DNA from 2 places in the Bradyrhizobium sp. CIAT3101 genome. Region 2 is predicted to be linked to the other one. Evidence: riboswitches for the same ligand, from Rfam matches in the RefSeq annotation. Region 2 holds a riboswitch; the other holds the start of a gene.
The links. Region 2 has a riboswitch for cobalamin ahead of QA645_RS20785 (TonB-dependent receptor). Riboswitches for the same ligand answer to the same signal wherever they lie in the genome.
Positions count from the first base shown of each region.

Region 1: linked by a shared signal. The riboswitch ahead of metE (5-methyltetrahydropteroyltriglutamate--homocysteine S-methyltransferase) and the one ahead of QA645_RS20785 (TonB-dependent receptor) in region 2 are both predicted to bind cobalamin.

Region 1 covers NZ_CP121634.1:8,260,908-8,265,465, reverse strand. The annotation lists gene metE (5-methyltetrahydropteroyltriglutamate--homocysteine S-methyltransferase) at 24-2,351, opposite strand; cobalamin riboswitch at 2,429-2,654, opposite strand; gene QA645_RS38600 (TauD/TfdA family dioxygenase) at 3,432-4,361, shown strand.
Region 2 covers NZ_CP121634.1:4,410,738-4,415,295, reverse strand. The annotation lists gene QA645_RS20790 (Cj0069 family protein) at 1-738, shown strand, start outside; cobalamin riboswitch at 1,019-1,226, shown strand; gene QA645_RS20785 (TonB-dependent receptor) at 1,646-3,781, shown strand; gene QA645_RS20780 (nuclear transport factor 2 family protein) at 3,871-4,320, opposite strand; gene QA645_RS20775 (ribonuclease activity regulator RraA) at 4,322-4,558, opposite strand, start outside.

The DNA of each region.
Region 1 (4,558 bases), 3.9 Mb from region 2:
TCGACCCCGCGAGCGCCCCCGCGTCAGGACGCCTTGCGCATTTCGCGGGCCGCCGCAACCATGTTGACGAGCGCCGGACGGACTTCGGTCCATTTGCGGGTCTTTAGGCCGCAATCCGGATTGATCCAGAGCTGCGAATCCGACAGTCGTTGGCGAGCTCGCGCGATGAGATCCGCCATCTCAGCAGCCTCGGGAACGCGAGGCGAGTGGATGTCGTAGACGCCAGGGCCGATGTCGTTTGGGTATTTGAAGGCAGTGAATGCGTCGAGCAGCTCCATCTTAGAACGGGACGTTTCGATCGAGATGACATCTGCGTCCATCGCGGCAATTGCATCGATGATGGCGTTGAACTCCGAATAGCACATGTGGGTATGGATCTGTGTCGCATCGGCAACACCGGAGGAACAGAGGCGGAAGCTCTCCACTGCCCAGTCGAGATAAGACTTCCAATCGGAGCGGCGGAGAGGCAAACCTTCGCGTAGTGCGGCCTCATCGATTTGGATCATGGTTGCGCCGGCTCTTTCCAGTTCGGCGACCTCATCACGGATGGCGAGCGCGATCTGACGGCAGGCCTCGCTCCGCGGAATATCGTCACGGACAAACGACCAATTTAGGATCGTCACCGGCCCCGTAAGCATGGCCTTCATCGGCTTTCTGGTTAGGGACTGCGCGTAGCGCCACCATTCGATGGTCATCGGCTTCGGCCGCGAGACATCGCCGAACAGAATCGGCGGACGAACGTAACGTGAGCCGTAAGATTGCACCCAGCCATGCTTTGTAAACACGAAGCCGGAAAGCTGTTCAGCGAAATACTGGACCATATCGTTGCGCTCGAACTCGCCGTGAACAAGAACGTCGAGCCCAATCTCCTCCTGCCAAAGGACGGCGCGAGCCGTTTCCTCTTTCAGGAATTGTTCATATTCCGCCTTTGTCAACTGTCCCTGGGCACGCGCGGAGCGGGCGTTGCGTACCTGCGCGGTCTGTGGGAACGAGCCGATTGTTGTCGTGGGAAACAGCGGCAGGCCGAAACGCTTGCGCTGAACCTCGGCACGGGTCGTAAAAGCGCTGTTGCGACGGCACATAGCCTCGTCAATCGCCGCCGCCCGCTGTGTGACAACCCTGTTATGGATCTTCGGTGATGCCCGGCGAGCCTTCGCTGCACGGTCTGATTCGGAAAGCGCGGCAATGGCGCTTCCGTCGCCTGCGAGTGCTTTCCCCAAGGCCGCGAGCTCGTCGATCTTCTGCACCGAGAAGGCAAGCCACCTCTTCACATCCGAATCGATATCGGTCTCGAGCTGAACGTCGATTGGGACATGCAAGAGCGAGCAAGACGGGGCGAGTTGCACGCGATCCTTGCCGAACTTTGCAATGAAAGGCTTGAGCCGCTCAACCAGTGCAAAGAGGTTCGAGCGCCACACGTTGCGGCCGTCGATGACGCCGAGCGAAACCACGAGGTCCGCGCGGGCGCTGATTTCAATTTGGCTCAATTGCTGGGGAGCGCGGACAAGATCCACGTGCAACCCGGCCACAGGCAGTCCCAGAGCGGTCGCCAGATTGTCGCCGATCGCTCCGAAATAAGTCGTAAGCATGATTTTGATGCCAGGGACCTCCTCAGCAAGACGTCCATAGGCACGCTGGACCGCACGCCGCGTCGTCTCGTCGAGATCAAGCACCAGATAGGGCTCATCAAGCTGGACCCACTCGGCTCCACGTTTCGCCAGTTCCTTGAGCACCTCGACATAGACGGGTACGAGGCTCTCGAGCAGCGAAATCGGATCAAATGTCGGATCGGCACTCTTGCCGAGCTTCAGGAAGGTGACCGGTCCGACCAAGACAGGACGCGTTTGATAGCCAAGGGCTTTCGCCTCCTCATATTCCTCGATCGGTTTGCGGGAGGAGAGCCTGAAGGTCTGTCCCTTATGGAATTCGGGCACCATGTAGTGGTAGTTGGTATCGAACCACTTAGTCATCTCCTGCGCAGCGGCGCCATGAGCTCGAGCTTGACCGCGGCTCGCGCCTTGTTCCTTATCTTGCGAGCCTCGTGCCATGGCGAAATAGGTCTGCAGCGAGACCGGCCCGCCGTCCCAGCCATACATCTCGGGAATGGCGCCAACCATGACGCTCGTATCGAGAACCTGGTCATAAAGCGAAAAGTCATTTGATGGGATGACACTGACGCCCAGCGACTTCTGACGTGCCCAATTGGCGACACGAAGACCCGCCGCTGCTTCAAGAAGCTGCGAGGTGCTGATCTTACCGGCCCAGTAGGCTTCGAGCGCCAGCTTGAGCTCACGGCGCGGTCCGATACGCGGCGTGCCGAGGGTTGCGACAGGAAGTGAGAGAAGAGACATAGCTTTAACCCCATTGTGTGTGGGGGCAAAGGCCATGGCGGAAACGCACTAGGCGTACCACCGGACACCCCGCCCGTGGACGAATATGTTGTCGGGGCAGGTCTCCTGGCTCGCGGGTCATCGCCTGCATCCCGCCTTCCCGAAGCTTCTGCTTCAGTGACACGTTTGGATGCGAGCTCGCCGCTTACAGTTGCGGGGGCAGCGCCGGCATTACTTCAATCCTGAGCGGATCAAGAGCGCACCGGCTTCCCTCTTAGCTCCAGATCGAGTGAGAGCTGGAGAACCTCGACGCCTCCGATTATCTGCAGAAGAAGCGATACGTCAACCCTGAGATCGTCTTTGCTGCGGCATCGGCAAGCCCGACGGTCTAACGATTGAGCCATCGAGGTCACCGAACAATCGTGATGTGAAGCTCTGCGCGCCTTTCCACCCGAACGAAGAGGTGGCCGTCACGCCGTCACGTGCGATCGCGCGCTATAAATGGTCCTAACCGCTTTCGGCCCCGCTATGCTGTTATTGGCTAGATGTATCGTGCAGCTCCTGGCCTTGAACGCCACCGCTGTGCGCGCAAATCGTACGGACCGTCAAAGGGACAGAATCTCGGACAGCACTCCCTGGCGCCTCGTCTCTGGGCTCGAGTCGAGAGGAAGTGAAGAGACTTCCCTCTCTTGTCACTTCGCCGTCACTACTGCGGTTTGCAGCATTTTGCGCAGCATCACGGATAGCTTCAAAGGGCCATGTGAACCGATCTCTGCGCCCCTCCCACCGCTTTTTCCATACGAATAGTTTTCTTGTTCCTTCAGCAGCGGACGAGACCTCAATCGCTTAAAGGACAAGGCGCTCTTGCATTGGTCAACTACCAGTTCTGGCAATTGAACGTACTGATAGACCACGTCAACTTTAGAGCCGCACTAAGCCTTAGCGGAGTCGCACCAACAAGTCCGAGGTTGCTTCAGGAGCGCAAGCTCCAACTCGGCGCTGTCACTAGGAATCTGACGCATTCCGCTATGCGGTCGGCAGTTGGCGTTCGACAGCTCTAGTCGAGTTTAGCGGAAACCGCCAAATTGGAGATTTGGAGCCATGACTTATACGGTCTTGTCGGATTGCGATGTTCCTCGCGGCGACATCGTCAAATGCGCTGCGCGCCTCGGCGCAGAAATCCGCAACGTCAAGCTATCGGGCGGTTTGCCGGAGCAGACGATCGGCTCGATCAATGAGTTACTATTGGAGCACAAGGTCATCTTCTTCCGAGACCAGGGACACCTCGACGATGCCGAGCAAGAGCGCTTTGCCCTTCGCTTCGGGAAGCTGGCACCTCATCCGACGCTCGGTGCGATCAAAGGTACGGCGTCAATCATCGAGCTTGATTCCGCCCGCGCCGGTAGCCGCGCCGACTTGTGGCACACCGACGGAACCTTCGTCGATGCCTACCCCAAAATTGCGGTACTACGAAGCCTAGTGATTCCACCATTCGGTGGCGATACGGTCTGGTCAAACACCGTGACGGCATATCTTGACCTAGCACCGCCGCTGCAGCGTCTTGCAGACAAGCTTTGGGCCGTTCACAGCAACGCCTTCGACTACGCAATATTGGCCCGCGTCAGCGAGCTCGACAAAAAGCATTTGGACGAAATCTTCACTAGAACGATCTATCAGACTGAGCATCCTGTCGTGCGCGTGCATCCCGAGACCGGCGAGCGCGCGCTAGTGCTTGGCGCTCTGGTGCAAAATTTCGTTGGTGTTCCGAAATACGACGGCCAGAAATTATTTGATCTATTTCAGTCTCATATCACGGCGCTCGAAAACACAGTGCGCTGGCGCTGGAAGGAAGGCGATGTAGCAATGTGGGACAATCGCGCCACGCAACATTATGCGGTGAACGACTACGGCGACCAGCATCGCGTCGTTCGTCGCGCAACCGTTGCCGGCGAAGTACCCGTCGGCATCGATGGAAAAAGCAGCGTAACACGCGTAAAGACGCCCAAGGAACCGGCCGCCGAGGTCGCCTAGCGGGTTCGCAAGATTGCTCGGGCTTTGCCCCCCCAGCAGACATGATGTTGTGCTGCGAGTACTCGGATTAAGACCGAGCAGCATCCATCCCTAGGGCGCCACATCGAGTTCAGCAGCTGCGTGGCGGCGGAGCCTATTCCCGGCGCTCGTCTTACGTTCCTCTCCGATGATGTGGGGGTTCGAACCGCCACTCGATA
Region 2 (4,558 bases):
AAGATGGGCGTCAAGGAGGTGCTCTACCGGACGCGCAATCTCGGTTGGGGCGCCGACACCCATCGCTACGACAGCGCGGCCGCCTTCGCAGCGGAATTTCCACCACGGCTGCGGGCCGACGGCCCGCGCGTGCTCAAGCAAAATCGCGGCAACGGCGGCCAGGGCGTCTGGAAGGTCGAGGCGCTACCAAATGCGACCCCGGCGGTTCGCGTGCTCCATGCGCTGCGCGGCAGCCACCCGGAGGACATGCCGCTCGATGCCTTCATCGCGCGATGCGAACCCTATTTCGGCTGGGGCGGCTGCATCATCGATCAGCCGTTTCAACCGCGCCTGCCCGACGGAATGATCCGCTGCTACATGAGCGGCGCCAGGGTCGCAGGCTTCGGCCATCAACTGATCAAGGCCTTGATCCCTCCACCACCGCAAGGACCGGATGCACCTGAGGCACAACCGGGGCCGCGGATCATGCACGGACCCGACGCACCATCATTCCAGGCGCTGCGGCGGCGGATGGAGGACGAATGGACGCCGCAGATGATGAAGCTGCTGGCCATCGACGAAGCATCGCTGCCGGTGATCTGGGACGCCGACTTCCTCTTCGGGCCCCGCGACGCGGATGGCGCCGACAGTTATGTTCTCTGCGAGATCAATGCGAGCTCGTGCTTCGCTATCCCCGATGAGGCGCCGCCGGCGATCGCCCGGACGGTTCGCGAGCGATTGGTGGGCGCCGGGCGATAATTGCTCCGAAGCAAGCCGATCGCCTTCAAATGCAATTCACTTGGCCGGGCTGCAAGATCACGCAGTCCGGCGCGGTGCTGCCGCAGCATGTCGCTTCGCAGCCGCTGACCAGCGCGTCTCGGCGGCCTTAATCGTCTTCGGCGGCCTCTACACCGGCTGGACGGGTTTGCACGAACTGATGACGTGACGAGATCGTTGCCAAAGTGACACGGTCCGTCGCCATCGCTCCTCGTTGCGACATTCTGGCCCACCCCCGGTGTTGACCTGCCCGACCGCGGATGCCAATTTTTCGCTCGGTAGTGTCCGCAAGGACTATCCAAGGGAATGCGGTGCGTCCACGTCAGTGGGCAATTCCGCGGCTGCCCCCGCAACTGTAGGCGGATAGCCGACGACCAGCAAAACCACTGGAGCCCGCTTGGGCCTCTGGGAAGGTGGTCGAAGGCGATGACCCGCGAGCCAGGAAACCTGCTGCCAGCCATGAGTCACGCGCGAACGCATTGGGCGGGGTGCCCCGATGTCGGACCAGTAGCCGAAGCATCTGCCTCAATGGGCGAAAGCAGATGACAGAGGCAACCGCGGTGGCAGTTTGTTTGCGTCGCCGCAGAGCGTTGTTGTGCAACATCTTCATTTTCGTGCTGGCGTTACGCTAGGGTTTTCGCGTGCTTTCCTGATCTCGCTGCTTTCTTCGGTGTCGCTGTCGTCGGCAGCGCTCGCGCAGAGCGTGACCCAGAACAGGCCGCCGGTGGAGATCGGTCCCGTGACCGTCTCTCCGTCCACGCCCAAGCCGGCTCCCGCGGTCAGCCCGGGCAACCAAAAGCCTCGCACGGCACGTCGGACCACAGGCCGCAAGCCGGCCACCTCCGTCGTTGCGCGCCCGATCGTCCCGAGCGCGAGCGCCCCGGTCGAAATGCCATTGAACACGGCCGTCGTTACCGATGTAGGCTCACGGCTCGGCATCACGGCGCGGCAGACGCCGGCGACCGTCGAGGTGATCAGCCAGCAGACCATGCAGGACCGGGGCATCAGGACCACCACCGACGTCGCCAAGGCAGCAACCGGCGTGATCGGCGGCGATGCACCCGGCGCGCCCGCGATCTTCTCGATGCGTGGCTTCAGCGGCGACCAGCTCACCACCCTCTACAACGGCATCCCGGTCGGGCCGTCGACCATGACCGGCCGCCCGATGGATGTGGCAGGCCTGCAGCAGGTCGAGATCATCAAGGGCCCGGACTCGCTGGTCGCAGGCCTCGGCGCCACCGGCGGTGCCATCAATTACGTGACCAAGGCGCCGCACACCGGCCCTGTCGTCAACGAGGCCTTCACCTCCTACGATTCCTTCAACGGCTATCGCGCCGGCTACGGCTCGGGCGGCTCGACGCTGATCGACGGCCTCGATTACCGCTTCGACATCAGCCATTTCAACGACAAGAGCTTCATCGACGACAGCTATTCGAAGCTGTCCAACGTCTCCGGCCAGCTGAACTATCGCGTCAACGACAGCCTCAAGGTCTGGGGCGCGGCCGAGTACAAGCAGGACAGCGACCGCTTCTACTGGGGCACGCCGATCGTACCGGCCAACGGGGCCGGCATCGTGCCGACCACGGGCATCGTGTCGGGGACCTGGAGTAATTATTATCTCGGCGGCGGCACGCCTGTCGCGCCCACCATCGACGCGCGCACGCTGACCACGAACTACAACGTGCTCGACAATCACAGCGGCGCCAGCGAATTGTGGCTGCGCTCCGGCTTTCAATGGGACATCACCAACAACGTCTCGCTGAAGAGCCAGGTCTACGGCTATGACGCCCACCGTCACTGGTTCAACAACGAGATCTCGTCGTTCGACCAGACCGTCGGCGGCTTCGCCGGCGCGCAGAGCATCTATCGCGAACGCCTCGCGCTGGACCACGCGCAGCGGCTCTACGGCAACATCACCGACCTCACCGTCAACTCCAACATCGGCGGCCTGGACAACCGCTTCGTCGCCACCGTCATGGCGAGCAACAACCAGTTCAACGTCTCGCAGGACACGCTGTTCTTCAATGACTACGTCGATCTGCTCAATCCGGACCGCGGGCTCTATGGCCCGCGCAGCGACGAGAAGATCTACACCCGCGTCAACACCGCCTCGCTCTCGTTCGAGGACCGGATCAAGCTGACCTCGACCTTCGCGCTGATCGGCGGCATCCGGTTCGAGGACATCAAGCTCGACAGGACACGCTTCTTCCCGGACGGCACTCTGGAGTCGGCAAAGGGCTATCCTTTCTCGACGACGTTCAATCCCATCACGGGCCGCGCCGGTTATACCTGGGACATCGCGCCCGGTGTCATTCTGTACAGCCAGTATGCGACCGCAGCCGACCCGACGGTCGCCAACATCTTCATCCTCGCGCCGTCAGTGCCGCTGCTGCTGACGACGTCGCGGACCTATGAGACCGGCGTGAAAGTGCAGTCGGCCGACAAGCGCACTGAGTTCACCTTCTCGGCCTTCGATATCGAGCGCAAGAACGTCTACATTCCCGAGAGCGGCAACCTGTTCAATGTCGCCGGCAAGATCCACTCCAAGGGCATCGAGATCGCAGCGGCGACCAATCCGATCGCCGGCCTGAAATTGTGGGGTAACGTCGCCTTCCTGCAGTCGCATTTCGTCGATTTCAACTACGTCGACAGCAGCGGTGTATTCCAATCCTATGCCGGCAATACGCCGCCCAACGTTCCGAATTTCGTCGCCAATGCGGGCGCATCGTATCGGTTCGAGACGGCGCTGCCGGTCGAGATCGGCGCCTCGATGCGCCATGTCGGAGACCGCTTCAACTACCAGGACAACATGGTCGTCATGAACGCCTACACCACGTTCGACGCGTTCGCGTTCGTCGACATCCCGAAAACCTACTTCACGGGTGTCGAGAACACGCGGCTGTCGTTCCGCGTCCGCAACCTGACCAACAAGCTCTACGCGGCCTGGGGCGATCCGGGGTACACGGACCAGATCATCCTGGGCGCACCGCGCAGCTACGAGGTGGCCGCGTCGTTCAAGTGGTGATTTTCGTCAGGTGCGGCAGGGTCAGCAGGATCACGCCGGCGATCGCACGGATGGTTCGCGAGCGATTGGTGGGCGCGAGACAGTAAGCGCTATTTGTGCGAGAGGTGATAACCCCGCTTCTCATAGTCGAACGCCACGAGCTCGCAGATCCGAACCGAAGGATCTGCGGGCGCGGCGTAGTAGGCCCGGATCTCCTTGATGCGTCCGCTCTCCGTGTCGAAAACGTACCATTCGTCACCACGAAGCGCGGTGCCCTGCTTGCGCTTCCAATGGGTCCATTCGATCACGGCTTCGGGTGCCGTCGACGAGCACAGGATCTTTTCGATGGTCCATTGCGAGCCGAGGTTTTCGACACACCATATCCATTTGTGCGCGATCGTCTCGGCGCCGCGCCATGGAATGTCCGGCAGGCCGGGTGGAAAGTAGTGCACGGCGTCTGCGGTGAAGCACGACATCAGGGCATCGTGGTCTGCGGCGTTGCAGGCCTCGAAATAGCGACGGATGGTCGCCTCCATGGCGGCGGGTGATGTCTTGCTCATCTCATGCTCCTGCCCGAATGGTCGTCGCTCGCGCCGGATCGGCGCCGGCCTTCTTCCAGGCCTCGAAATCGGCGCGCACGGAGGGCGTCGGCGGGTAGACGCCATAGAGCGGCTCGCCAGCACCGATGCGATACGACAAGTACTTCTCCAGCTGGTCGCGCCGCTCGCAGAGATCGGCCATCTCGGCCGCCAGATGCCGCGGCACGACAGTGACGCCGTCACCATCGCCGACGATGAT